DNA from 2 places in the Amedibacillus sp. YH-ame6 genome. Region 2 is predicted to be linked to the other one. Evidence: a T-box and tRNA genes for the amino acid it is inferred to sense, from the RefSeq annotation. Region 2 holds a T-box; the other holds one or more tRNA genes.
The links. A T-box is a leader RNA that pairs with one kind of tRNA and senses whether it is charged. The one in region 2 lies ahead of ileS (isoleucine--tRNA ligase), so its partner is inferred to be a tRNA-Ile.
Positions count from the first base shown of each region.

Region 1: it has a tRNA-Ile gene. The T-box ahead of ileS (isoleucine--tRNA ligase) is inferred to sense a tRNA for this amino acid. The anticodon was not compared.

Region 1 is NZ_JBSPEZ010000016.1:12,861-19,798, reverse strand. Features, by position in the region: gene ACWG0P_RS10810 (hypothetical protein) at 1-747, opposite strand, end outside; gene ACWG0P_RS10805 (manganese catalase family protein) at 829-1,485, opposite strand; gene ACWG0P_RS10800 (thioesterase family protein) at 1,570-1,971, shown strand; gene ACWG0P_RS10795 (DUF2871 domain-containing protein) at 2,051-2,467, shown strand; gene ACWG0P_RS10790 (hypothetical protein) at 2,494-3,147, opposite strand; gene ACWG0P_RS10785 (DUF4362 domain-containing protein) at 3,252-3,803, shown strand; tRNA gene ACWG0P_RS10780 (tRNA-Ala) at 3,888-3,963, opposite strand; tRNA gene ACWG0P_RS10775 (tRNA-Ile) at 3,982-4,058, opposite strand; gene ACWG0P_RS10770 (N-acetylmuramoyl-L-alanine amidase) at 4,139-4,834, opposite strand; gene ACWG0P_RS10765 (flavodoxin family protein) at 4,896-5,429, opposite strand; gene ACWG0P_RS10760 (MerR family transcriptional regulator) at 5,426-5,821, opposite strand; gene ACWG0P_RS10755 (queuosine precursor transporter) at 5,957-6,589, shown strand; gene tgt (tRNA guanosine(34) transglycosylase Tgt) at 6,586-6,938, shown strand, end outside.
Region 2 is NZ_JBSPEZ010000025.1:17,166-24,103, forward strand. Features, by position in the region: gene ACWG0P_RS13460 (prepilin peptidase) at 1-436, opposite strand, end outside; gene ACWG0P_RS13465 (type II secretion system protein) at 500-949, opposite strand; gene ACWG0P_RS13470 (TrmH family RNA methyltransferase) at 1,129-1,857, opposite strand; gene ileS (isoleucine--tRNA ligase) at 1,930-4,653, opposite strand; T-box leader at 4,689-4,900, opposite strand; gene ACWG0P_RS13480 (DivIVA domain-containing protein) at 4,897-5,361, opposite strand; gene ACWG0P_RS13485 (YlmH family RNA-binding protein) at 5,376-6,143, opposite strand; gene ACWG0P_RS13490 (cell division protein SepF) at 6,130-6,531, opposite strand; gene ACWG0P_RS13495 (PRC-barrel domain-containing protein) at 6,661-6,903, opposite strand.

The DNA.
Region 1 (6,938 bases), on a different contig from region 2:
TGACCAAATAAGTGCACTATACAACGATGCAAACAACATATAACGTTGTACATAATCAATCCCTTTCCCATCGACTGATACATAAAGCCTTAAAAGGAATAGTCCCATAAAGATTAGGATCAATCCCCCATAAATGCAAACTATTAAAAGGATTGCATTCCATTTCAACGTACGAAGAGCTCTTCCTTTAATTTTCTGTTGCGATTGCTTGCGTACTTCATAGTCATCATTTTCCGCAAACAACTTTTGTATCAATGCTCGATCCTCTTCTTCTGCGGATTGACCTGTTGTTTCATAACGCTCCCATACATAAGCAATGGGTTTTTGATATAAGCGATATGTGTACATAAGGAACGTAATACATTTACATATATATAAGATTGTGAACAAAATTCTTATTGTGTGTTCATACAAATCTTTTGCATCATATTGGTAAAACATCACAATCGAGTATAGTCCATACAAACTAAATATACTCACCAATGTAAATAACAATCTTCCTATTTTTGTTTCTTTCCACAAAAACAGAATAGCAATGACCCATAACAATACTTCTATCCCGCTTTGTGCGCAATATTGTACAAGGACTTCTTGTTCCTGAAAGATTGTCTTTATCGTAAGGAATCCTACGCCAAAGAACACAATCAAAAAGACAAGAAGAAAAAGAAGTTGTACACGCAATTTGCGTAATCCTCGACTTCTTGCGGATTGAAAAGCTTCTTCATTTATAAAGAGAGTTTTGTTCAATTTTATCACCTTTCTTATTATACAAGAAAAAGCCACATTTGCCTATGCAATGTGACTTGTAATGTTTCCCGGGAAATGAATTTATTCATCTATTTCTATTATATCGTTTGGATTTATAAAGGTCGGATTCGGTTTATCAAAATAATTAGATGTATCTAAATCAAATGCATTATGTCCATCCAATCCGAAATCTTTAGTTTCTGTATGTGTAGTTAGAATGGTCATTAAATTCTTTAATGTTTGTAAAGATTTTTGTGCATTTTCTTTTAAATAACAAAACACTTTTTGTGCACCTTCATCTTGTATAAATTCAATGAGTTGTTCGTATTGATGCACACGAGCATCTTCAAATTCCATATCACGTAATACAGATGCGGTTAAATCGTTGTTCACGTGATGTTCAATAGGTTTCTCCTTTTCTTCTTCACCACTAGGCAAAATAAATTCAAATACTGGTGTATCATCGTTTGATTCATCATAATAACGATCGTCTTCTCCATGCATTTGATGAATTACATCCGATAGCACTTCCATATCATTCAACAATTTTGCACCAAGTTGCATATATACATCATGAAACTCTTCGTTATGAATCATAAACGATTGTCGAATATATACAAGGGCTTGCTCTAAGCCTGATTTGCATCCTTGTAATTGGTGGTCAAGCAATAAATAATACTGCGCGTTAGGTCTTGTGATATGCACTTCCACTGGAAGCTTATCTTCATATATAAACATGTATTCTATACCTCCATATTTAACATTAGTATGGCACAAGTTTTTTGAAGTATGCTATAATACCAAAAGATAAGGAAGGTGCTTATGAAAGAAATAACTTTAAACACAACATATACCCAAGAAATCGTGGTAGAAGAACGTATGTTAGCCGCAAATGTAGGAAGTGGAATTGTAAATGTATATGCAACTCCAATGATGATTGCATGTATGGAGAATACGGCTGTAAAATGCTTAGAGCCATTTATGGAAGAAGGAGAAACTTCTGTTGGTGTTATGATCAACTCCACACATGACGCTGCCACTCCTGTTGGTATGAAAGTACGCGTGAGTGCTACCGTTACTGCGGTAGATCGTAAAAAAATATCTTTTGAAATCATCGCTGAAGATGAAAAGGATATCATTGGGAAAGCAAGTCATGATCGTTTCGTAGTACTGAAAGAAAAGTTCGAACAAAAAGCTAAACAGAAATTAGATGAACAGCTCTAAGGGCTGTTTTTTCTATGAGCAAATCACTCTACTTCCTTATTAAGATATGATAGGATATTTTTATACGAGGAGGATACAAATGAACAAATTATATAAACTATCCGCTTTTTATGCAGTCCTTGGAATGGCTGGTGGAGTATTTTTTAGAGAATTTACAAAACTACAGGGCTTTGATGGAGTTACTTCTCTAGGAGTAGTACATACGCATGCATTTATGCTAGGTATGATGTTCTTTTTAGTAGTACTGATTCTTGAGAAATTATTCGCATTGAGTACACAAAAGAATTTCCTTAGATTTCTATATATTTATAATATAGGACTACTAATCGCAATTGTCATGCTATTTGCACGTGGTATTCCTCAAGTCTTGAATATCACATTGGCATCTAGAATGAATAGTGCAATCAGTGGAATTGCAGGAATTGGACACATTCTTATTTGTATTGGCTTGTTCTATTTCTTTAAAATCTTAAAACACCAGACTAAGCAAGCGTAGAAAAGGTCATAACCTCGAGTTATGACCTATTTTTTTATCAAATTCTCTTTACGCATACACTGTATTTCATCTGCTTGCATACCCAACTGGTTTACATGTATTTCCTCTTTTAAAGGACACGCAAGTGATTGAATCATATAAGAACATAACGTACAGTATCCCATAGAATCGCTTCTACGTATACACTCATATTTACATTTCATAATACAGTTTTTATCAATCCATTTCGCAAGTTCCAACATCGCATTTTCTGCTAAACGATGTGTAAACTCATTTGGTAAACCTGCATCTAATAAATAGCGATATAAAATATCCGCGTATGTTAAGCAATATTCCATAATGAAGAAGTTCTCAGCGTTCTCTTTTTGGATATGTGTTGGCCATAAAGAGCGAATGATATGATTACGATCATATCGTTCTTGTTCAATACGCTTTCTTGGATTTTTCAAGCATTCATGATTGCATTCTTTACATTTTGATAAAAATTCTCCCATGGTTTTTAGTACTTGGAATTTAAAAGTAGGAAAATCTATCTTAACAGAAAAATCCTTTTCCAACTTAGGAAAAGCTTCTGCGCACATAATTAATATCGCGTCTACAGTTTCTGCCTCAAACACAGATAACCTTGTGATAGGTTTTTCTAAAAACATCATCAAATCATTACTATTTAAGTATTTCATATAAAATCACCTTCTTAATATTACACTAATTGATAAAGTAAATAAACCTTAATGAAACATTTTTTATATTTATACGGTCTTCTTTATAGAGGAGCGTGAATAGGATGAAGAAAATTTTGATAATTTGTATATTAGGTATTCTCATTGGCATAGGGTGTTCAACACAAAAACAGGAACAAAAAGAGGCATCTGTTTCAAAAGTAAAGGATTTTGGTGAAGTTCTATATACATTCACTGAAGAAAATGATGTAAGCGCATGGAATTCTTTTGTGAAGGAAAAATCACAGTATCAAAAAGCTACCATTAAAATCATAACGTATACAACAGAAGAAGACCCTATTATCACCACATTAACGAAAGATAAAGATGGATATATGTTAACAATCGATTCAAGTGCTGATGGGTATCGAGGACATATTAATCCCATTGTATCAAAGTCTTTTAAGTACCTGCATAGTATGAATGGGCAGGAATATAGTGATGCTATAAAAGAATCGTATATCATCTGTTTTAGCGAAGATCCTGCTTTCATGGACTATTGGTTTCTTAGCGATTATCCAAAAGTAAACATATTTAAAGAACGTGATATCAACATTATAAAAACGCCTACTTTTATAATGGATCCCTACAACATATTGGTTACAAAACGAAAATAACATACAAAAAAAGCCAATGCACCCCTTGCACGTACAAAAAAGATCCCGATAAGCGACTACTTCGGAATCTCTCGTTAATTATCATGGTGGAGCTTATCGGGATCGAACCGATGACCCCCTGCGTGCAAGGCAGGTGCTCTCCCAGCTGAGCTAAAACCCCATGTATAATTAAATTCGATGGTGGGCCTGAATGGACTTGAACCAACGACCTCACCCTTATCAGGGGTGCGCTCTAACCACCTGAGCTACAGGCCCATTTCCATCGAATGCCTATATATAATACCATGTGAGTATTATCGTGTCAACTACTTTTTGAACAATTTTTTATTACTTTTTTATAATAAAAAATTGAAGTATTCACTGATACCATTATATAGAGTTTTGGCTACTTTCTGTTGATAATCTTCTTGAATAAGCAAAGATCGATCGTGTGCATTCGATAAAAAACCGCACTCAATTAGGGATCCTATTTTTTTTGCATTATTTAATATATAGTAATCTCCTTCTTTACATGTCATTTGCGTACCAGTTAATGTTTTTAAATGTTTCTGCATGATTTGTGCAAATGCTCTAGCAACTTCATTATCCTTTTGATAGAAAGCTTGTGCTCCTTTTACATTCGTATTTGGATATGCATTTAGATGAATCGATAAAAATAAATCTACATCTTTATCGTTGATAATGCTTATCCTTTTTTTCATATCTTCTTTCTTTCGTATCTTCGCATCTTTTGAAGCTAAATCATAATCTCCATCTCTTGTCATAATTACTTTAGCTCCAGATTGTTCTAATAAGGCTTTTGTTTTCTTTGCAATAGAAAGGTTGATTTCATCTTCCTTATATTTACCACTTTTAGCACCTGCATCTATTCCTCCATGTCCACTGTCTAATACAATCACAACGCCAGCAAGATTTTGTACTCTTTTTAAAGCTGTTACACTTGTTACACGAGTCATAAAAAAGCTTCCAAATAATAATGTACAAAGAATTGCGATTCCAAGTATATATTTTTTCTTTTTCAAGTTCTTCACCACTAGCAGTATATGAATACACTAACAAAATTATTGCGTAAAATAAAGACAATCGTCTTTTTTAAATTTTATTACCCGCTTGATAAGCTTGATTCATAAGAGGAGTTTTTTCTACTTCATGCATATCATATACACCTAATCCATAGATGATATCTCTAACATTTGGTTCCTCTAAACAATCAAAGAAACCTTGGAAGCTTTCTACTACATGTTTCATAGGTTCTCTGTCTTCTTCTGCAGCGCTCATAATTACATAGTAATCTTTATTCCCAAGTTTTGTATACACAGGGCAAGTACGATCAATCAACATTTTCATTTGTGCACTCATATTGTAAAAATAGACTGGAGTAGCCATTACAATTACATCTGCCGCAACCATTTTTTCTAAGATAGCATCCATTGCATCTCTTTGTACACAACGTCCAGTCTTGGGGCAACTTCCACATCCTGTGCAAAAATGAATATCTTCCTTAGCAATTTGAATTTTTTCAACACGATGTCCAGCATCTATGGCGCCTTTCATAAATTCATCACACAATACATCTGAATTGCCTTGAATCCTTGGGCTTCCTGCTAGTATCACAACATTTTTCATTTATTTTCCTCTTTTCTCTTTAATTTCTTTTCACCAGTTAATACCCTTGTTTCATATCCTTCGATTTTTTGATTTAATCGTTCTAGAGTCATCTTCATTTCTTCCATACGCTTTGTTAATAAAGTGCGTTGTTCCAACAACAACTCTTTACGTGCAGCAATCGTAGAATCGCCTTCTTGAAACATCGCTACATATTCAATCAAAGATTCAATTGATAAACCAGCACTTCGCATACACTTAATGAATTCTACCCACTTGGTATCTTCTTTTTGATAATCGCGAATACCTCCAGGGGTACGATGTACAGGAGGTATTAAGTGGATTCTTTCATAATAACGTAATGTGTCTTGTGAAATATCATAACGTTCACTTACCTCTTTTATACTTGCCATAAAAATCCTCCTTATGGTTCTTTCCTTCTATTATAAACCTTGGAGTAAACTCCAAGGCAAGCATTATTTTGTAAACATTAAAAATGTCTACATCTTTGTCTTTTCCGTTATCCTCATTTCTGCTATAATATCACCATGTCAAATTTTAAATTAAAACTATTAATCTATTTCGCCGCAATTTCTGCAGGCGCCCTATTGATATCTAATCTCGCAGCGATTAAGCTATGGGATTTTTTAGGTATCGCCGTTGATGGAGGAATCGTTGTATTTCCTCTCACCTATATACTCGGTGATTTAATCGTAGAATTCTATGGTAAGAAAATTGCCAAGAGTGTTGTTTTCTCTTCTTTCCTAGTCAATATTATCGCCGTTATTGCTTTCTATATAGTAATAGCGTTACCATCGTATCCTGGATGGGATATGCAAGATGCGTATACAAGTGTTCTAGGGTTTACTCCACGTATTATCATCGGTTCTCTTACAGCTTATATTTGTTCAAATTTATTGAATAACTATATTTTTACAAGATTAAAAAATGGAAATGGCGTATTTGCGAGAAGTTTTATCGCAAGAGCATTGAGTTCTTCTGCATTTGCCCATATCATTGATTGTATTATATTTGAAACAATTGCATTCTTAGGTGTGTTAACATTGAAAGAATTCTTCGCACAAGCAGTATTCGCATATATATTAGGTATCGGATTTGAACTTATCTTATCCCCTATGGAAGTTATCATCGCAAAAAGATTAAGAGGTAGACTAGAATGACAAATTATAAAAATAACAACACATTTAGCTTTGAAATTGAGAAAAAAATTCCTGGTAAATTAGGACGTGCTGGTATTATACATACTCCACATGGTGATATTAAAACACCTGCATTTATGTGTGTAGGTACAAAAGGAGAAGTTCGCTTTGTTGCAATGGAAGATTTAGCAAATATTCATGCACAGGCTATGTTAAGCAATGGGTATCATCTACGTAACATTTCACCTGAAATTGCGCAACAAGGTGGTTTAGCAAAATGGTCTGGTTGGGATGGACCAACGCTTACTGATTCTGGTGGTTTTCAAGTGATGTCGCTGGGATCTGGTCTTGGAAAAGTAGTTAGTATGAA
Region 2 (6,938 bases):
TTTGTACAAACAACATCCCAATGATTGGAATAAACAACATTAGCACCAAACCATTTGGAATTTCCATTGTATCAAAATCTATCATAGTGATTGCAAGTAATATTACAAACAGTATAAACACAAACAAAGCTTCTAATTGAAAAGGATATTTCCAGAAGCAGAAAACTGCAAATATCCCCCCAATGCATTCAATCACCGTATCACGCATTGGAATTTTAGCCCCACAATATCGACATTTCCCTCTTAAAAATAAATAACTAAAAATCGGAATCAAATCCATCCATTTTAATTCATGTTTACAATTTGGACAAAATGATCTTCCTTTTGCAATCGATAATTTCTGTGGCACTCTCCAAATCACCACATTAATAAAGCTTGCGATACAAATCCCAATGAAAAAGGAATATGTATAAAAGATAAAGTAAATTCCTTCCATAATACTCCCCTCTCTAGTTTTTAAAGTAGAAAGCCTCTAGTTTAGTAGAGGCTTAAATATTATTTAGTCTGGATAAGTTGTTGCCGTATCTACTACTGTTGCTGTATCTGAACCAACAACTTCTTTATTCGCAGTAAAAGTATACTTACGAGTTTCTTTTGATTTTACAATAACATCACATGATACAATTTTGTATTTAGTACCATCTTTTGCTACAGTACATGCCATTCCAGAAATCAAATCTGTCTCTCCAATTTCTTTATTAATTTCAGCTTTTTGTAACTTGCTACGGTCATCTTTAGCAACACCTCTTGCATTTTCAGTCGCAACGATTGTGTTTGCTCCTAAGAATCCATTACGTGCTTCTGCGATATATTGTTGATCTTGTGCCTTACTGATATAACCTAGAACTGCTGGTACCGCAAGAGCCAATAGGATACCCATAATTACTAATACGACAATAATTTCAACTAATGTAAAACCTTTTTTGTTTTTTCTTAAATTCTTAATCATTTCTTTTCTCTCCTTTATTTCATATGCAGAAACTGCATACCTTTTCATGAACTAATTATAGCACAATCAATACATCTGTGTAGAAAAATTTACATTAAATTGTAAAAATTCTCCTTATCTTATGCAATTCCTAGTAATTTATGACGAATGTGTGACTATTTTTGATATTTTCTTGTTACCTATCTAAAATGATACATACAAATCCCCGACGCTACTGCGACATTTAACGACTCGAATGTCTCCATTTCGATGAAAACTTTTTGATCTGCACAGTCCAAAATACGCTTGCTGACACCACATCCCTCATTGCCAAACACCAATGCAATTTCACTTGGTTTTTCTACTAAAGACATGGGTTTTCCATTTTCAAGTGCTGTGACATAGATAGGAATACGTTGTTCTTGTAGATGATGTATTACCTCTTCCATATCTTTTCGTAATACTGGAATATGGAAGAGGGCTCCTTGTGTGGAACGTATTACTTTTTCATTGTAAACATCTGCACAATGCGTTGATAAAACAACGCTGTCATATCCAAACGATAATGCAGTGCGTATAATGGTTCCCACATTACCTGGATCCTGCACGTCATCTAGGATGACGATATGCTTCCCTAGGTCTTCTGTAGAAAGTGTTGGATAATGACATACTGCCATAATCCATGTACCAGACTTGCTATCACTTAGTTTCTTCAATATTTCTGGTGTTACTTCATAGCTTTCATACAGGTGATATTTACAAGTATGGGACTGTTCCACAATAATCGCATCGATCAAGCCAGCCTTATGTGCTTCTTCAATCAAATGTTCTCCTTCAATTAGAAATTTTTGGTCTTGCTCGCGATGTTTTTTTTCTTTATATTTTGCCCACTGTTTTACTTTTGCGTTCGTTAATGAATTGATTTCCATACATGTACTCCTATTCTTTTTGTTTATGATATCACATAAGAAAGGTAAAGTCATCGGACTTTACCTCATTGTTTATTTTAATACGCTTGCGCAACGTTCACATAAACCATCTTCTGCATGTGAATCGCTGATATTCCAACAACGTGGACATACACTACCTTCACACTTCTCTACAGAAGCCTGACATACTTCGTATGCTTGTAGTTCATCTACGCTGAAAGATACCTTAGACACAATTAACCACTGATGGAATTTATTTCCACAGTATGTATCAATAAGTTTACGATCTTCATCACTTACATTTACTAAAACATGCGCTTCTAAAGATTTACCGATCACTTTTTCTGCACGCGCTTCTTCTAATGCTTTGAAGATATCAGAACGTATTGCCATCATACGTACCATATCTGCTTTGATGCTTTCTCCATCTTCTACATGTTGTGTTTCAGGGAAGCTTCCTAAATGGATACTTTCTTCTTCTGCATGGAAGAAATCATTCACTTCTTCAGTTGTATGCGTAAGAATTGGTGCCCATAAACGAACAAATACATTTACCGCATGATAAATAACTGTCTGTACTTGACGACGTCTAATATCATCTTTCTTTTCGATGTATAGAATATCTTTTGTAAAATCTAAGTAATACGCAGAGAATTCATTTGTCATCAATGTTGTTAACATACTTGTCACATCCGCAAAACGATATTCTTTGTATGCTTTTTGTACTTTTGTATTAACATCGTCCAAAAGTGCAATCATATGTTTATCTAACAGTGGAAGAGTCTCCACATCTTGTAAATCTGCTGTTTGGAAATCTTCTGGGTGAATATTTGCCAATAAGAAACGGAATGTATTACGAACTTTACGATAGTTCTCAGAAATCTGTTTCATGATTTCATCACTCATACTACAATCTGCTTGATAATCTACACTTGCTGCCCATAAACGTAAGATATCCGCACCAAATTTCTTTGTAATTTCTCCTGGCGCTACCGCATTCCATTGACTCTTAGACATTTTCACGCCTTTTCCATCCATGACAAACCCATGACTTAATACCTGTTTGTATGGAGAATGTCCATGCACTGCAGTCCCAACAATTAAAGAAGAGTTAAACCAACCACGATATTGATCACTTCCTTCAAAATACAAGTCTGCTGGATATCCTAAATTGTTCGCAATCATAGCACCTGTATGAGAAGAGCCGCTGTCAAACCATACATCCATAGTATCGCTTTCTTTATAGAATACACCATTTGGTGAAGCGGCATTTGTATACCCTTCAGGAAGAAGATCTTTGGCTTCTTTTTCAAACCAAATGTTAGAACCATGTTCTTCAAATAGTTTTGCGACATGATCAAATACAACTTGATCCATAATTGGAGTATCATCTTCCCCATAGAAAATAGGAATCGGAACACCCCAAGCACGTTGACGAGAAATACACCAATCTCCTCGATCCGCAATCATATTATGCATACGTTGTTGACCCCATTTTGGAATCCAATCAACATTTGCAATCTCTGTTAGTAATTGTTCTCTAATTTTATCAATAGATGCGAACCACTGTGTTGTAGCACGGAAAATAATCGGCTTCTTTGTTCTCCAATCATGTGGATAAGAGTGCGTAATAAACTCAAGTTTCAATAAGGCTTCTAGTTCATCTAAACGCTGTGTAACCGTTTTATTGGCATCATCTACATATTGCCCTTCTAACCATTCCCCAGCATCTTTCATCATGCATCCATGTTCATCCACATTACAATACGCTGGTAAACCATATTTGGCACCGATGAAGAAGTCATCTGCACCAAAACCTGGGGCTGTATGCACACACCCGGTACCAGCTTCCGCTGTTACGTGATCCCCTAGGATCACTAAGGATTCTCTATCATATAAAGGATGTTGACAAACGATTTTTTCTAGTTCGCTTCCTTTGAATGTTTTTACGATATCTTTCTGTGTTAAACCAAACTTCTCCCATAAAGCATCTACCATTTCTTTTAGAACGATAAGTTTTCCTTTTTCACTCTCTACAAGTGCATAGGTAAAGTCTTTATTTAAACAGATTGCTAAGTTTGCTGGAATCGTCCAAGGTGTTGTTGTCCAAATCACAAAAGAAGTATCTGTATCTAATATACCATTTCCTTCTTTTACCGCAAACTTTACGAAAATTGTAGGACTTTTAATATCATGGTATTCGATCTCTGCTTCTGCAAGTGCAGATTCTGATGATGGAGACCAATAGACTGGTTTTAATCCTTTATAGATCAATCCTTCCATTGCCATTTTACCAAAGATTTTAATTTGTTCTGCTTCAAAGTCTTTGGTTAATGTAATGTATGGATGATCATAATCACCAACGACGCCAAGAGATAAAAATCCCTTCTTTTGACGTTCTACTTGTTCCATCGCATAGTCATAACATAATTTACGGAAGTCTGCCAATTCCATTTTCTTACGATCATGTCCTAGTTTTGTAATTGCTGTTTCAATTGGTAACCCATGTGTATCCCATCCTGGAATATAAGGTACCTTATACCCTGCCATGAATCGATTACGTACAATGACATCCTTTAAAATTTTATTCAAAGCATGTCCTAAATGGATATCCCCATTCGCATAAGGAGGCCCATCATGTAGCACAAAAGACTCGCAACCTTCTCTTTTTTCTAACATCTTTTCGTATAATGCTTGTTGTTTCCAGCGTTCTTGAAACCCTGGTTCTTTACTTGGGAGTTTCCCTCTCATTTCAAATTCTGTTTTTGGCATCAATAGTGTGTCTTTATATTCCATGTTCATTTCCTCCTAACATAAAAAAACGCCCTTTATCTAAGGACGTATAATCAACGCGGTACCACCTTAGTTCTTCATATTCCTATGAAGCCCTCAAACTTATAACGACAAGTGCATCGTATCATCTTACTGTGCTTGGGATGATCTGCTCCAAAGTGATAATCAAAATGAATCCTTACAGTTTTTCACCAAACAACTGCTCTCTATAAATTCCTCATCTTAATCGTATCTTTTTCTACGCATTTATTTTTCTTTTTTTAGTAGATCCATATCTGGAATCTGTGGCGTCTCAAATTCATCAAGTGCCTGTGAAATCTTCGCTAAATCTTCTTTCATGTTGCCCTTCAAAATGTTTGCCTCTTTACCAACACGCGCTATCTCACTTAATACTTCACGTGCCATCATTAAAGATTCTCGAACAATTACATCCGCATTCTTATGGGCTGTTTCCACGATTAGATTTGCTTCTTTCATTGCCATACGTGTCATATCGAAGGCTGCTTTTTCTTTCACATTGAGATTTTCGCAAATCCCATCATATAATTTTTTGTAATCAATAGCTTCTTGTTCATAAGAATCCCGTAATTGATATGCCTTTTCAATTTTCTCCTGCAGGGAGGATAATTGTAACTGCATAGATTGAATATAATCATCTACTTGATAGCGATTATACCCGTTCTTCATAGTGTCAAATGTAGGTTTGTCCATACTTTCACCCTCGCTCACTCATACACTCCGACATCAATCACGTAATGTTCTTTCTTGGTTCTCTTGATTACTTCTGCGAAATGATAGCGCCCATATCCACGAATGGAAATAGCACTATTATTATTACACATGTAAGACGTTTGTTCAAGTACAACATGATTAACTTTTACTCTCCCGGAAACAATGAAACCTTGTGCTTTTGCACGTGATACATTCGTACATGCTGAAACAATGGCATCCAAACGAAGAGAGGAAACGATTTTATGTGAATATAAAATTGTAGACGTATGTTCTATAATATTTGTGCTTCTTTGAAAGTGCACATGATTTCGTTTGATTTTCGTTAGATTACAAACGATATAATTTTCGATTTCTTCATCCATGATAATTTGTATATCATGATCACTCACTAGGATATCTCCAATTTTCTCTCTTTCTATTCCTAGGTTCATCAAGGCTCCTAGAACATCACGATGTCCAATGGAAGAAAAAGTAGAAGAGTAATTCGCCTTTAATAAAACAGTAGGAAAGATGACTTCTTCATCAAAAGGTAAAAATGCAAAGCGGTTACGTTCTGCTTGTGCATACCCACCATCTTTTCGAACTGCGATTTGATTGCCACAAATCGTCTCTACAATCGCACTTTGATCAGGCGAAAAAAAGGGAGTAATGATGGTTCGTTTACGTTTCTCTGTAAGATCCAATAGATCATAGATACGTTTTACGAATTCTTCATTACCCCGATAATGTTCAAAGTGTATACCTTTATTATTCGTCTTCACCAGAATCTAAATTAATAGCCCCGTGAACTGGAACATTTCTAGGTGCACATAAAATTACATTATGTCCAATTTTCTGAATGCTACCATCTAGCGCAAAAATAACACCAGTTAAGAAATCGATTGTTCTTTGAGCGTAATCTCTTTGCAGTTTATGTAAATTGATAACCGCTGCCTTATTTTCTTTTAAGCGACGTGCAATTTCTTCTGCTTCGTCAAAAGAACGTGGCTCAAACAATACCATCTTTGTATCATTTGGTAAATGGCTTACTTTTGAGCGAGGTTGTTCATATTGTGATATAGTTTGTGTTTCTTCTTCCTCTTCTACTTCTAAAACGTCATCTTCATCCATTGGCGCAATGAATTCTTTAAATTTCTGAGTGATGCTCATAGCGATACCTCCTATTATACTTACCTATATGATAGCATAAAAAAGCCTATAGAAAAAGTTTTTTTGCTTATTCTTGGGCTTTTTTACTTAAACTTTCGTAAGAATTTAGAAAAGCATCCAACATCTGTCTTAATGGAAGCGAACAAGAACTACATCTCCGTTGATATTTTCAATTTCGTTTACTGGTATTTCGATTTCTTCACAAGGAAAAAACCATGGAAATATCTTCTTCACTAGACTTTGTGCAGGTCGTACATAAATGGCATGGATGACGTAATTACATTCATCGAAACCTAGATCATTAACGAAACCAACAAGTGTTCCATTACGTACATTGATAACTTCTTTTCCAGCTATTTCGCAAAATTTCATATTCTTCACCTAGTTTAGTATATGATGGAAAACAA